DNA from 4 places in the Lactobacillus sp. CA30L genome. Region 2 is predicted to be linked to each of the others. Evidence: predicted binding sites of a transcription regulator. Region 2 holds the regulator's gene; each other region holds the start of a gene.
The links. Region 2 encodes HrcA, which represses chaperone genes, less so after heat shock. Its sites were predicted from a motif close to TTAGCACTCNNNNNNNNNGAGTGCTAA; they were not measured.

Region 1 (3,810 bases), on a different contig from region 2:
CATTCAAAATAGTATAGGGCCGCAAGCCCCACCAAAATTTAGTCCCCTGGGGAAAGTCATCATGGTTGGCTACGCTCATTTTGGCATAATACTCATCATTGAACAGCTTGGTCAGGGTTGGGATCGTTATCTCCTGGCCAGCTGGGTGCTCAATGGGCACAACGTGTTCACTCGTATCCGCAGGCTGCGTGTTGCTGATAGCAGGTTGCCTTTCCGCAGTTGCGGGCTGCGCGTTGGGAACGTCCGCCTCTGCTTGTACCGGCCTGGCCAAGTTAAACAAACCTAAGCCCACAAGGGCAATGCAGGCAAGGGATGACCGTAGCATGCGCTTATTTACTAATGCGTTAATTTTACTTTTCATCGCTCTTCTCCTAGTATAATTTTGTGACTACTAGTTTAATTGTGTTTATCATAGTTCTTTACTCATTTTATGTAAAGGCTTTTACTGGTCCAGAGCAGGCCAGGCTTTTTTAAGCAAAAAAAAGAACCGCATGTGCGGTTCTTTAATATTGGGAGTCTAAACTACATCATACCAGGAGCGCCGGCACCGGCAGCAGCAGGGTCAGCAGCTGGCTTGTCTTCTGGGATTTCAGCAACAACGGCTTCAGTCGTCAAGAGTAATGCGGCGATTGAAGCAGCATTCTGCAAGGCGGTCCGAGTTACCTTGGTTGGATCGATAATGCCGGCTTCAACCATATTCTCCCACTTGCCATTGGCAGCGTTATAACCAACTTCATTTTCTTGGCTTTCTAGCTTATTCAGGATGACTGATCCATCTTCACCAGCATTTTCAGCAATTTGACGAACTGGTGCGGCCAATGCATTGAGCACAATGTTAATACCCGTTTGTTCATCATCGTTGTCGCCTTTGAGGTCCTTAACAACGCTCTTAACATCAACTAAAGCAGTACCACCGCCAGCAACATAGCCTTCATCAACCGCAGCCCGAGTTGAATTCAACGCATCTTCGATGCGGTAACGGCGTTCCTTCAGCTCAGTTTCCGTTGCGGCACCAACATGGATTACTGCCACACCACCGGTCAACTTGGCCAGACGTTCTTGCAACTTCTTCTTGTCGAAGTCTGAAGTAGTCTCTTCGATTTGCTTTCTGATTGAGTCCTCGCGATCCTTGATGGCTTCATCCGAGCCTGCGCCGTCAACAATAGTCGTTGAATCCTTGGTAATGGTGATACGACGCGCCTGACCTAATTGATCAATCTTAGTGTCTTTGAGTTCAAGACCAAGATCTTCGGTGATAACCGTACCACCAGTCAAAGCGGCAATATCCTGCAATTGTTCCTTGCGGCGGTCGCCAAAGCCTGGGGCTTTAACTGCAACTACGTTGAAGGTACCACGAATCTTGTTCAAAACCAGGGTTGGCAGTGCTTCACCAGAAACATCATCGGCAATAATAAGCAGCGACTTGCCTTGTTGAACAATTTCCTGCAGAAGGGGCAGGATGTCTTGAATGTTAGAAATCTTCTTGTCCGTAATTAAAACGTATGGGTTGTCCAGGTCGGCTTCCATCTTGTCATTGTCGGTTACCATGTATTGGGACAGGTAGCCGCGGTCAAACTGCATACCCTCAACAACGGACAGTTCCGTTTCGATACCACGCGAGTCTTCAATGGTTATGACGCCATCGTTGCCCACTTTTTCCATGGCATCAGCAATCAGGTCACCAACTTCTTTAGAAGCTGAGGAAACCGAAGCCACTTGGGCAATTTGGTCCTTTGATGAAACTGTATGGCTAATCTTGTGCAATTCTTCGATAACTGCCTTAGAAGCTTTCTCAATTCCGCGCCGTACGCCAACTGGGTTGGCACCAGCAGTAACGTTCTTCATGCCTTCGCGAATGATTGCCTGGGTCAGGACTACAGCAGTGGTCGTACCATCACCGGCAATGTCGTTGGTCTTCTGCGCAGCTTCAGCAACCAGCTTGGCGCCCATGTTCTCATAGTGGTCCTTCAATTCAATCGCCTTGGCGATGGTCACGCCGTCATTGGTAATGTCCGGATTGCCGTATGATTGTTCCAAAACCACGTTCCTGCCCTTAGGACCAATGGTGGCCTTGACAGTATCAGCTAACTTGTCCACGCCCTTTAATAAAGAACGTCTTGCTTTTTCTGAAAATTTAATATCTTTTGCCATTTTATCCGCTCCCTAATTACTTAACAATTGCTAAAATATCTTTTTCGTGAAGGACTAAGTACTTTTCATCTTCATACTTAACGTCAGTGCCAGAATACTTGTCGTACAAAACGACGTCGCCCTTCTTAACCATCATCGGGATCTTGCTGCCATTTTCAGCATAACTGCCTTCGCCCACGGCAACAACTTCGCCCTCAGTAGGCTTTTGTTTAGCATTAGAAGCAAGGACGATTCCGCCTACAGTCTTTTCTTCTTCTTCTTTAACTTTAACGATCACGCGATCACCTATTGGTTGTAACACGTTTGTCCCTCCTAATTAGTAAAAAATCTTTTTTTGGTCATTAGCACTCTTGTCGTTCAAGTGCTAACTTACAATTAAGATAATAAACCCATTCCGCTAAAAAAGCAAGAAAAAATTAGCACTTTTTTGCTTAAAGTGCTAATTTATTTTTTTCACCTATCGTTATCAGCTGCTATTTGCCCTTGTCGCTATCCAGGAAGTAAATCAGCGTCTGCAATTCGGTTGCCAGGTCAACATTTTGAATTCTGACGCCGCTTGGTGCGGACAGCCGAATGGGCGTGAAGTTCATAATCCCCCTGATACCCGATTCAATCATTTCATCCGCAGTTTTTTGTGCGGTATCAGCCGGAACGGTTAGGATGGCAATCGTAATCTGCTGGTCGCTCAGTTGCTGCTTTAGTTCACTCATTTCATAAACCGGAACACCGCTCAATATCTTGCCCGTGATTTTTTGATCAATGTCAAACGCGCAGGAAATCCGGATGTTGTTGCTGCGCTTAAAGTTGTAATTGAGCAGCGCGTGGCCCAGGTTGCCGACGCCGACTAGGGCAACATTGGTTAGCGTATCCTGGTTCAAAATCTTTTTAAAAAAGGAAAGCAGGCTCTTGACGTCATACCCGTAACCACGCTTACCCAGGGCGCCAAAGTATGAGAAGTCGCGCCGAATCGAAGCACTGTCAACCTGCACCGCTTCCGAAAGCTCGGTCGAGGAAACCTTTTCCTTGCCCGCTTCATTTAGAATAATCAAGTAGCGGTAATAAAGCGGCAGTCGTTTGGCCGTCGCCGTGGGTATTTTAATCTTTTCCATTTTCTCAAAAGCCTCCATATTATTGTTTTTTTCGATTTATTCTTGTGATTTGTTCATCAATTAGTAATATTCTACCTATAACTTTGCGCAATTTGCAAATATTTTTTTCACAATCTATCAAATTTTATCATATTGAAGTCTTCTTGTATAACTGATCTTGCCATTACGCCAAAATCAGCAGGATTTTACGTGTTTTTGAGCAAAGAGTACCTGAATAAGGGGCCGCCCGCCAATCCCCTTGGCAGCTTGACCGTTTCGTATGCTAAAATAGTCCCTAGGTGAAAAATATGATCATTGCACAAGGACACGACTTAGAAAAACAATTTGGCGCTAACACGCTTTTTGCCCACGTCAACTTTTCGATTGATGCCAGCGCACGCATCGGACTGGTGGGACCAAACGGTGTGGGGAAAACGACGCTGCTCAAGATTATGACCGGCGAAGAAGAAGCCACGCACGGCGAATTTACCGTTAATAAGGATATTGACGTCGGCTACATTGCCCAGGAAAATGGGCTCAACGAAGACAAGACCATCTGGGAAGAAATGCA
Region 2 (3,810 bases):
TGTATGAGTATGCCCGGGCTGGGATCGCGGTTGAACGGCCGCAAAGGACCGTGCGGGTTTTTTCTTATGATTTAAGCGGGAACCCCACGTTGGATCGGCAGGAATGCCGGGAAACCTTTGGCTTTAAGATCGAGTGCAGCAAGGGCACCTATGTGCGCTCGCTTGTTAACGATCTGGGTGCAAAATTAGGCGTGCCAGCCGTTATGGCCAGCCTGAGGCGCACGGCGAGTGCCGGCTTTGATGTTCACCAGGCGGTCAAGCTGGATGAAATTGTCAGCGATCCGAGCAGGGCGGCTGCTCTTATTCAGCCCATCGATGCCTTTTTTGCGGATTACCCGCAGGTGGACCTACCGGAAAACCAGTGGCTCAAGGTGCAAAATGGGGCGGCAATCTCCCTGGAAACAAATGCAAAATGGGTTGCATTACGGTACAATAAAAGGGTTAAGGCAATATATCAAAAAGATGATACCCAGTATCGCCCCTATTTAATGCTTTTACAAAATAATTAGGTGAAATGAAGGCTTTATCGTGCAAATTATCCATTTAACTTATCCGGTAGAAGAAAACTTAATCCCGGACAAAACCGTTTTGGCCCTCGGCTTTTTTGACGGCGTTCACCGCGGCCACCAGCAGCTGATTAAGCTGGCCCAAATGGCGGCGAGAAAAAGCAGCCTGCCGCTGATGGTAATGACCTTTGACCGGCACCCTAAAGAGGTGTACCAGAATGCCGACGTGTCCTACATTGACAGCCTGCCAGAAAAGGCCTACAAAATGCGTGCGCTGGGGGTAGACTACCTGCTGGTGATGCACTTTAACGACCGTTTCAGCAGGCTGACCGCGCAGGAATTTGTCGATGAGATCATCATCAAGCTCCACGCAGACACCGTTGTGGCGGGCTTTGACTATACGTACGGACCGCGGGACGTTGCCAACATGACCAACTTTCCGCGCTTTGCCCGCGGCCGCTTTAAGATTATTGATGTTCCGAAACAGTCTTATGAGGGGCAGAAAATCGGTTCGACCGAAATTAAAAAGGCAATTAGTGCGGGCAACATGGCGCTGGCGGCAGAACTTCTGGGTGAACCCTACGTGATGTCGGGCACCGTCGGGCACGGCTTGCGCAACGGCCACAAGTTGGGCTATCCGACCGCAAATCTGGTCTGGAGCGAGAACAAGGTCGTGCCCAAGGTCGGGGTTTACGCCACGAGAACCAAGATTGGCGGCAGGTGGTACGACTCGATGACCAGCGTGGGCTACAACGTTACCATTCACAATGGCAAAAAAATCTACATTGAATCAAACCTCTTTGGCTTTGATGAAGAGGCATACGATCAAGAAATGATTATCAAGTGGTACAAGTATACCCGCGGCGAGATTAAGTTTGCGGGCCTGGCTGAATTAAAAAAACGGATGGCGCAGGACGAGGCCGAGATCAAGGACTACTTTGCCCGGCAGAAATAGTTTTTTATGTGCAGCGCGGGTTAATTTTATTGCAAAAAAATTAGCACTCAACTTGACATTCTGCTAAATGCTAGTATCATAATAGTTGTTAGCACCTAACAGCAATGAGTGCTAAAAGTGAGGGCGATACTTATGTTGACCGAACGTCAAGAACTAATTTTAAAAACAATTATTAATGATTTTACGCAGACCAATGATCCAGTCGGCTCCAAGACCGTGATGAAGCAGTTGCCGATTAAGGTTTCAAGCGCAACCGTCCGCAATGAGATGGCTGTTTTGGAAGACAAGGGACTGATTGAGAAGACCCACTTGTCGAGTGGGCGCGTGCCGTCAACGGACGGTTACCGCTATTACCTCGATAACCTGGTTGAACCCCTACAGATTCCGTCATCCGTCTACCAGCGAATCGTGAACCAGCTAGACCAGCCGTTTCACCAGGTAAATGAAATTGTGCAGGAGGCAGCCAAGATTCTGTCAGACTTGACCAACTATACGGCCTTTGCGGAGGGACCGGAAAGCAGCAACTTGACCATCACGGGCTTCCGCATTGTCCCGCTGTTTAGCCGGCAGATTATGGCGATTCTGGTGACAAGTGACGGCAATGTCCATAACCAGGTCTACAGTCTGCCGCACAACGTTCACGGCGATGAGGTTGAGAAGGCTGTCCGAATGATTAACGACGAGTTGGTGGGCAAAACGCTCAGCAAGGTAACGCCGGCACTGCTTAACCGCGGCCTGGGCAAGAAGCTCAGCAGTCATCACGCGGGCGAGCTGCTTGATCTGGTTGAGGACGTGATTAACGATGCTGCCAGCGAGCAGATGTACGTTGACGGACAGCTCAACCTATTGAATACCGCTTCAATGAGCGACGTCGCGAGCCTGCGGTCGCTGTATGAACTGATTGACCACAACGACTTGATCTCAAGTTTAATGGACCAACCTAGCGGCACAAGCATCGGCCATTATCCGGTTCAGGTTAGCCTGGGTTCGGAATTGTCCAATGACTTGCTGAAGGATTACAGTCTGCTAACGGCAGAATACAGCGTTGGCTCGCACGGCAAGGGCGTGATCGCGCTGCTCGGCCCGAACAATATGCCGTATTCGCAGGTGATTGGCCTTCTGGAATATTTCAGAAACGAATTGGCCAAGAAGCTGCTGGAGTATTACGGTCGGTTTAAATAAAGGAGGTTAGCCGTGAGTAAGGAAAAATTTCCTAAAGAAAAAAAACTAAAGAAGGATAAAACCGAATCTTCTGAAGCGGCATCCAAGAAAAAAGATGCAGGCAAAAATGAATCAGCTGCCGGAGCAAATTCCGGCAAGCAGAAAGACGCAGGGGATCAGAAAGAAGACTCTGCCGCTAAGCTGGCTGCACTACAGGCTGACAACCGGGACCTCGAAGACAAGTTCCTGCGCAGTCAAGCTGAGATGCAAAATATGCAAAACCGTTATAACAATGAACGCGCGCAGCTGATCAAGTATGAATCGCAGTCTTTGGCAAAGGATATTTTGCCCGCAATGGACAACTTGGAGCGCGCACTGGCCACTAAGGTCGATGACGAAGCCTCAAAGCAGCTCAAGAAGGGGGTTCAGATGACGCTCGACGCACTTGTCAAAGCCATGAAGGACCACGGAATCAGCGAGATTGAAGCGGAAGGCGTCAAGTTTGATCCGACGCTGCACCAGGCCGTGCAAACGGTTGGGGCTGAGAATGATGATCAAAAGGATCACGTTGTCCAGGTCCTGCAAAAGGGCTACCGTTATAAGGATCGTACTTTAAGACCAGCAATGGTCGTTGTTGCACAGTAAGTGAAAGGAAGTTAAACAATGTCAAAAGTTATCGGAATTGACCTCGGAACTACCAACTCAGCAGTTGCTGTTCTGGAAGGAAAAGAACCTAAAATTATTACCAATCCGGAAGGAAATCGGACTACTCCGTCAGTAGTTGCTTTTAAAGATGGCGAAATTCAGGTTGGTGAAGTTGCCAAGCGGCAAGCAATCACTAATCCGAACACGATTTCATCAATCAAGCGCCACATGGGCGAGACCGATTACAAGGTTAAGTTTGGTGATAAGACCTACACGCCGCAAGAAATTTCAGCGATGATCCTGCAGTACATCAAGAAATTTGCTGAGGACTACCTGGGCGAAAAGGTCACTGAGGCAGTAATTACGGTTCCCGCTTACTTCAACGATGCGCAACGTCAGGCCACCAAGGATGCCGGCAAGATTGCGGGCCTGGAAGTTAAACGGATCATCAACGAGCCGACTGCTTCTTCACTGGCCTATGGTCTTGACAAGGATGCCGAAGATGAAAAAGTTCTGGTCTATGACCTCGGCGGCGGCACCTTC
Region 3 (3,810 bases), on a different contig from region 2:
TGCCACGGCTTTCGCATTGATCCTAGCCGCTGGCAGCAAGAGGTTGCCGGAAAGAATATCATCCAGGCTGAGCAGCTAACCTTAGGGGAACTGCCGGATTACATGCAGGAGATTACGACGTGGCTGCCGGAAAACATGGCCGACCTGGCACAGAACTTGACGGGCGAATTGCTGCACCAAGTCAGGCCCCTGTTAAAGCTGGGCCTTGATTACCTGAGTATAGACCGGCAGGCTGCGACGCTGTCAACGGGTGAATTGCAGCGTATTCAGCTGGGGCGGACCTTGCGGACGGAAACAACGGGCGTCTTGTACGTTTTGGATGAACCCTCGGTCGGCTTGCACCCCGATAATGTTGCGGGGCTGATTGATGTCTTCCATGAGTTGGTCAATCAGGGCAACTCCCTGGTTGTGGTCGACCACGAGGCCGCAATTATCAGTGCCGCCGACTGGATTATTGAAATTGGGCCGGGATCTGGCAGCAAGGGTGGCCAGATTATTTCTCAGGGAATACCGGCACAGGTGATAGCGAACCGGGAATCTTTGATTGGGCCCTACCTGCGGGGGGATGAGCCCCTGCACGTGCGCAAGCAAGTGGAGAAAAAACTGCTCTTTCGGCACGGCGAGGTTGGCGTCAAGGTGACCAGGCACTTTAACCTCGAGCACGTTGACGTGCGGATCCCCCTGAGCCGCCTGACCGCCATTACCGGCTTTTCGGGGGCGGGCAAGACTTCAATGATTTTTGATTCGCTGCTGCCCGCCCTCAAGGCGCAAAAAGAGGGTAGCAGCGGTCCGGCCTGGGTGGCGAACCTGATTAATGATGGGATCAAGAACGTCATTAGCGTTGATTCGACGCCCGTTGGCAAGAACCAGCGGTCAACGGTTGCTACGTACACGGATATCATGGACAACCTCCGCAAGCTGTTTGCGCAGCAGCCGCTAGCGAAAAAGCTAAAGTACCGGGCCGCGCATTTTTCATATAACAACAAGGAAGGGGCCTGTCCGGCCTGTGGCGGTACCGGCGTGATTGCACTTGATATCCAGTATCTTCCGGACATGGTGGAGACCTGTTCCGTCTGCGGCGGCCACCGCTATAACACGGACGTCCTGCGCGTGAAGTGGAAGGGCTTGAGCATTGCGGACGTATTGGACCATTCCGTTGATAATGCCTTGGCGCAGAGACTATTTGACGACCAGCCGCGGATTGCCAAGACCATCACGACCCTGCACGACATGGGATTGGGGTACCTGCACCTGGGCGAATCGACACCTGCACTGTCTGGCGGTGAAGCCCAACGGCTAAAATTGACCAGCCATATTCACCGGCAGCAAAAGGGCAGCCTGTTTGTCTTCGACGAGCCGACGGTCGGCCTGCACCCCCAAGACGTCAGGACGCTTTTGCAGGTTTTGCAGAAGCTCCTTGACCAGAAGGCAACCATTGTTACCATTACGCACGACCTCGACATCATGGCCAACAGTGACTATATGATTGACATGGGTCCGCGCGGAGGAGCGCAGGGCGGCAAAATTGTTGCCAGCGGCACACCTGTGGGTATTGTGCAAAAGGGTGTCGGTTTAACCGCCAAATACCTGCGGGACCACTTTGAACTTTACCAGAAATAAGAATAAGGAGCCTAGATTAAGCGGTAAAAAGCTGAAGTTGGGCTTTTTTTGTGAGCTTGAAGGGCGGGCTTACTAACTTGCAGTAGCCTGTGGAAAAAGTTAAACAAAATCATTGCTTTCTGTGGATAACCTGCTATAATAATAGCTGTAAGCAATTAGCACTCCTAGCAAAAGAGTGCTAATTACAAATTTATAACCTATAGCAAGGGGTGTTATATATGGCATATTTTGATAACGATTTTGATAATTTATTTAAAGAACTAAACGATACTTTTTTTAGTAATTCTGGTGAGGGGAGCGGTGCAATTCCGGTTCACTACGCAAATAGCATGAATATTTCGCCGCAGCAATTCTCCCGGGGCGCTCAGGGACCGCAGGAACAAAAGGAAAAGCCGATTGGCGTTGACCTCGTTGAGCAGGCGAAGAAAAACAAGTATGACCCGGTGATTGGCCGTGACGAGCAGATCCAGGAAGTGATCGAGATTCTGAGCAGGCGGAAGAAGAACAATCCGGTGCTCGTGGGCCCGGCGGGTGTTGGCAAGACGGCAATCGTTGAGGGACTGGCCCAGAAGATTGCGCAGGGTGACGTTCCGGACAAGATGAAGGACAAGCACATCATTGCGGTTAATATTAACGACATGGTGGCCGGCTCTAGTCTGCGTGGCAGCTTTGAGGAACGCCTGAAGGCTGTAATTGATAAGGCTAAGAAGGACCCGAATATTATTCTGTTTATCGATGAGCTGCACAACATTGTTGGGGCCGGTTCAACGGATTCGGAAAACAATAATGGCGATGCCGCCAATATCTTAAAACCGGCTTTAGCCAGTGGGGACCTCAACCTGATCGGGGCAACAACCACCGGTGAATACCGCAGGATTGAGAATGATTCTGCTCTGGCCCGGCGCTTTCAGCCGGTCCAGGTGCCTGAACCATCAACTGAGGTCACAATCCATATTTTGAACGGTCTGAAAAAGAAGTACGAGGACTACCACCACGTCAAGTATAGTGATGATGCCCTGCGCCTGGCCGTTGAACTGTCGCAGCGCTACATTCAGGGGCGCTACTTGCCGGACAAGGCCATTGACCTGATGGATGAGGCGGGCGCTAAAAAAGGCCTGGATACCCTGCCGCAAGACGTGGCCAGCCTGAATGAGCAGATCAAGAAGCTTGACGAAGACAAGAAAAACGCCGTGAAGCAGGAAGACTATGCAAAGGCTAGCGAACTGAAAAAGCGGATTGAAAACCTGCAAGATAAGGTCAACCATGCGGATGACGCCGCAACGCCACGCGTCACCGACCAGGACATCTACGCTTTGATCGAAGCTAAGACGAAGATTCCGATGAGTGAGTTGCACGCCAGTGCAGGCCAAAAGAACCTGGATTTGGCCGCTAAACTAAAGAAGGCGGTTATTGATCAGGATAGGGCGGTCGATGTCATTACCGATGCCATTGCGCGCAAGCAGGTCTTTAAGGACAATGACCGGCCAACCGGCACGTTCCTGTTGACGGGACCGACGGGCGTGGGCAAGACCGAGCTGGCTAAGCAGCTGGCGATTCAGCTTTTCGGTGGTGAAAACCACCTGATTAGGCTCGACATGTCCGAATACCAGGACGAGATGGCCGTGAACAAGCTAATCGGATCGGCACCGGGATACGTCGGCTACGGCGAGGGTGGCCAGTTGACCGAAAAGGTTCGCCACCAACCATACAGCCTGATCCTGTTTGATGAGATTGAAAAGGCTAACCCCCAGGTCTTCAACGCCTTGCTCCAGATTATGGACGATGGGCGGTTGACGGACGCACAGGGGCGGACCGTCTCCTTCAAGGATACGATTCTGATCATGACCTCGAACGCCGGCTATTCCGACAAGCTGCTCAAAGACGGCAAGGTCGACCATGACAAGCTGGTGACGGCTCTAGAGGCTTACTTCAGACCGGAATTCTTGAACCGGTTGGATGCAATCGTGCCATTCAATTCGCTGACCAAGGCGGACATGAACAAGATCATCGACCTCTACCTGAAGAAGATGGAGCGCGTACTGGCCAAGAAAGAAGTCAAGGTCGAGGTTGCACCTGAGGCCAAGGCCTACCTGGCAGCCAAGGGCTACGACAAGGAGTTTGGTGCACGGCCACTGCGGCGGGTGGTTGAGCAGGATCTGGAAACACCGATTGCCAAACTACTGATGAAGG
Region 4 (3,810 bases), on a different contig from region 2:
GTTAGCTGCCAGTATTCGTAGCAGTTGTTATCGGTGTCGTGGTAGACGGCATACATCTCCTTATCGGAAACGATCACGCCGTTTTGGAAGTAGCGCGGGTTGGTCTCGTCGCCGACCCAGGTCTTGAACGTCCAAATCTTGTTGATCTGCAGGTCACTCTTGCGGATCTGAACCAATTCCATTGAATCAGTCGTTTGCTTCAGCGTGTTGTCGTTGTTCAAAATGTAGACGTAGTCGTCGCTGGCGCCCAGTGCCTGGCCGTGGCCAATCGGAATGTACGGGCTGACCTTGATGTTCGCAGCAAACTTGTTGAAATCCTTCTGCGACATGTCAAGCATGAGCTGGGCATCGAACGGGTTGGTAATCTTGCTCATGTCATAGCCCACAATGTGGCCGGAGGTCAGGTTCGTGTGACTGAGCAGACTCGTGTAAGCCCAGTTGTTTGATACCGTCACGCCTTCTGGAATGTGACCGACCCGGTTGATGTTGTCATCGCTAGGATCCTTTACGCTGAGCAGAACCGGCTGGTACAATCTTGTCTTCAAGGTCAAGTTGCCACTGGTTAAGGTGTGCTTTTCCGTTTCGGGAGTGTACTCGGTTGGGCTAATGTAGTTGATGGATGAACCGTAGTGGGTCTTCCACGTCTGGTGGTCGCTAGTTCCCGGTCTGGCCGTGATGGTGTTTACCGCATTCTGGTCGGCAATCCCTTCGGTCGTGCTCTTTCTTACCGTAATCTTGACCACTGCCTTGGCATCGCCATAGGTATACTTAATCTTGTAGGTCTTAGGCTTTGAGCAGTCGATATTTTCTTTTGAAACCTTGACCTGTTCATCCTGACTGTCAATCACCGTGCCCATAAAGTTGGTAACGTAAGAGATAGCATCACGGGTGGGAAAGGTGTAGTTTTCATTGCGCACCAGTGAGATGGTCTTGGGCACTGCGATTTGGTTTCTCGCAAAAAACTTCTCGTTGACGTAGCCAACCTGACGGCCATTAACGTAAATGCGCCAGTAGCGCTGCTTCTTGGTCTCAATCAGTTGGTCTGACTGGATGTGGCTGTACTGGAAGTTGATCCCATCGGCCACTTTCTTGTGCACCTTGCCGTTGGTAACGCTCTTCCACACCTTGTAGTTCTTGTTGCCAGCCACCTTGGTCATCATCGCGTAGCCGGTAACTACCTGCTTAGGCTTCTTTTTCTTAGGCATAGGCTGATCACTAGCATCATCCTGCCCCCCGTTATCAGCCGCTTCGTTGTCCGTTGCACCAGGCTTGTTTGCATCGGTCTTGCCGCTGTCACCCGTCTTGTTAGCGGGTGCCGCGTTTGCAGGCTGATTCGTGCTGTCCTGCCCCTGTGGCTGAGTGTTGTCTGAATCTGCCGCAACCGGTGTCGCCGATAGCTTGGCTGAAATCAGCAGGCCACCCAGCAGTGTCATCGAAATCGTCGCAAATTTTTTAAAACGCTTCAAAACATTTCCTCCAAATCAAAATTCTATATTGCTATTATATAATACGGATGCTGTAACAAAGAATACAAAATCAATACACTTTCATTGACAGCCTTTAGCGTAAGTGCTTTAATTAGCACTGTACTTATTAGAGTGCTAATTAAAAGAGAAACATAAATTTAGGAGGTAAAATATGCTTGTACCTACAGTTATTGAACAAACTGCCCGTGGCGAACGCGCTTATGACATTTATTCCCGGTTGTTGAAGGACCGCATTATCATGCTTAGTGGCGAAATCAACGATAATATGGCCAACTCAATCATTGCACAGCTGCTGTTCCTTGATGCTCAGGATAACACCAAGGACATTTCGCTTTACATTAATTCACCGGGTGGCGTGATCACTTCCGGTCTGGGCATAATGGACACCATGAACTTTATCAAGTCCGACGTCTCCACGATTGCTATCGGCATGGCTGCTTCAATGGCATCCATTCTTTTGACTAGTGGTGCCAAGGGCAAACGCTTTGCCCTGCCGAACTCCACCGTCTTGATTCACCAGCCGCTTGGTGGCGCGCAGGGCCAGCAAACCGACATTCAGATTGCAGCTAACGAAATCCTAAAGAACCGGGAAAAGATTAATGAAATCCTGCATGACACGACCGGTCAACCGCTGAAGAAGATTCAAAAAGACACTGAACGCGACAATTACATGACCGCCCAGGAAGCCAAGGACTACGGCCTAATTGACGAGATCATGGTCAACCAGAAGAAATAACCAAGCAGATTTAATCAGAATAAGGGTCTGGGAAATAAATTTTTCCAGACCCTTTATATGCGGTTAATTAAAAAAGGGTGGCGTGTTATCAGCGCACCCAGCCACCTAAAAGGTTTATGCCAATCTCAGAATCTAAGTACAATAAAGTTTCTATCCTTTGCTGTGCCTCTTATTCTGAAAGTTGGCCTGATAAATCAGGCAGTCAAACAGAATTATCAAACCGACGTTTAACAACAGGATAAAGAAGATCAGCAGCGGATGGTTCTGCTGCTTGTCCGTCCAATTCATTAAGCATTGCAACTCAAAATTGATTGCTGGACCCTGCATGATCAAGCAGTAGATCAGGTCGTTGCCGATTTGTTCAAGCAGCGTATTCCCCTCAATAACGATCCAGGCCGTGGCTATTATCGATATCAGGTAGCCGTTGACTGCCCATATTAAAAAGACGTAAGGCTCTCGATTAAATAAGGATATCCATATTGGACTTATTAAGATCAGGACGGCTCTTGTTATTTTGTTTTTCATTTGTTTTACCCTTTAAATTTTGCTTTTCTAACCAAGAAAGCGTAATTTCGGGGCATAACCCTTGCCGGTAGCCGGGAAGAAAAGCTTTTTTCCGCGGCCATACAGCACAAAGGCCGGAATACCCTTAATCTTGTCATCCTCTTTGAATGCTATCATCCACGCTTTGAGTTAAAAAGGTGCGTGGCAATATCATTGAGCATCATTTGCCGCTTTTATCACGCCCGCAGAAATCACTGCCGGCTGAATAATCGCGACTGCAAGCATTGACCACAATGAATTGCGCCCTTTTAAAACATAACTATTTCATGATAGACTAATTCAACTATTGCTAGTTAAATTAAATTATAAATTATTTATTATTAATTGTAAACATTATTTATTATTATTTTTTAATTTTTTGTTTTTATTCATCGGTAGTCGGCTTCTATTAATATCAAGCACAACAAACACGTCTTCATCAAATAGTTTTGCCAGTGCACAATTAAGCTAGGGGGAGTAATCCTGAAAAAAAGCAGTATTTTGCTAAGTCTAGTCATATTATTTTTTCCAATTAAGATCTGAAGCTTGAATCGACTACCATAATTTTTTTGTGACCCTGTGCTAATTATCTTGGCCACGTGGCGACCACTGTAGACTTCTTTAATTAGCCTAAGCGCCTGTGATTTTTGTTCGACGGTAACTTTAACCATAATAAAACCGCTAGATGGCTTGGAATCCAATCTAGCGGGTTTACTTCACCGATTGATTTAATTGTAGAACTATTATTATGACTTTGATTAAAAAGAGGCTAAACAGTGATATTATCACGAATACGTTTAGCCTCTTTTATTTTTGAATATGTAATTACTCTTGCTTTTTAATCAATCATGCCGTTAGTACTTTTCCCTCGTGATTGATACTGGTCTATAATTCCTAATTTCTTGAAAATTGTCTGTTTATAAGCAATTTCAGCATTCCATTCTACAGTCTCTAAAACTTCTGCGGCAGCATGCAAATCCGTTTCGGTAATCAAAATCCCGTGGCTATTGAGCAAAAAAATATTCTCCTTAGCATCATCGCCTA

Region 1: the regulator HrcA is predicted to act here: its motif matches at 2,493-2,519, upstream of groES (co-chaperone GroES).
Region 3: the regulator HrcA is predicted to act here: its motif matches at 1,776-1,802, upstream of AC2JF8_RS04785 (ATP-dependent Clp protease ATP-binding subunit).
Region 4: the regulator HrcA is predicted to act here: its motif matches at 1,579-1,605, upstream of clpP (ATP-dependent Clp endopeptidase proteolytic subunit ClpP).

The regions. Positions count from the first base shown of each region.
Region 1 is NZ_JBWXGB010000008.1:23,598-27,407, reverse strand. It holds gene AC2JF8_RS08375 (SLAP domain-containing protein) at 1-361, opposite strand, end outside; gene groL (chaperonin GroEL) at 523-2,151, opposite strand; gene groES (co-chaperone GroES) at 2,168-2,452, opposite strand; gene AC2JF8_RS08360 (redox-sensing transcriptional repressor Rex) at 2,625-3,260, opposite strand; gene AC2JF8_RS08355 (ABC-F family ATP-binding cassette domain-containing protein) at 3,548-3,810, shown strand, end outside.
Region 2 is NZ_JBWXGB010000005.1:11,113-14,922, reverse strand. It holds gene truB (tRNA pseudouridine(55) synthase TruB) at 1-509, shown strand, start outside; gene ribF (riboflavin biosynthesis protein RibF) at 529-1,461, shown strand; gene hrcA (heat-inducible transcriptional repressor HrcA) at 1,594-2,643, shown strand; gene grpE (nucleotide exchange factor GrpE) at 2,656-3,267, shown strand; gene dnaK (molecular chaperone DnaK) at 3,286-3,810, shown strand, end outside.
Region 3 is NZ_JBWXGB010000003.1:144,882-148,691, forward strand. It holds gene AC2JF8_RS04780 (AAA family ATPase) at 1-1,620, shown strand, start outside; gene AC2JF8_RS04785 (ATP-dependent Clp protease ATP-binding subunit) at 1,839-3,810, shown strand, end outside.
Region 4 is NZ_JBWXGB010000001.1:141,546-145,355, reverse strand. It holds gene AC2JF8_RS00715 (SH3-like domain-containing protein) at 1-1,466, opposite strand, end outside; gene clpP (ATP-dependent Clp endopeptidase proteolytic subunit ClpP) at 1,639-2,223, shown strand; gene AC2JF8_RS00705 (hypothetical protein) at 2,374-2,748, opposite strand; gene AC2JF8_RS00700 (hypothetical protein) at 2,776-2,904, opposite strand; gene AC2JF8_RS00695 (class II aldolase/adducin family protein) at 3,605-3,810, opposite strand, start outside.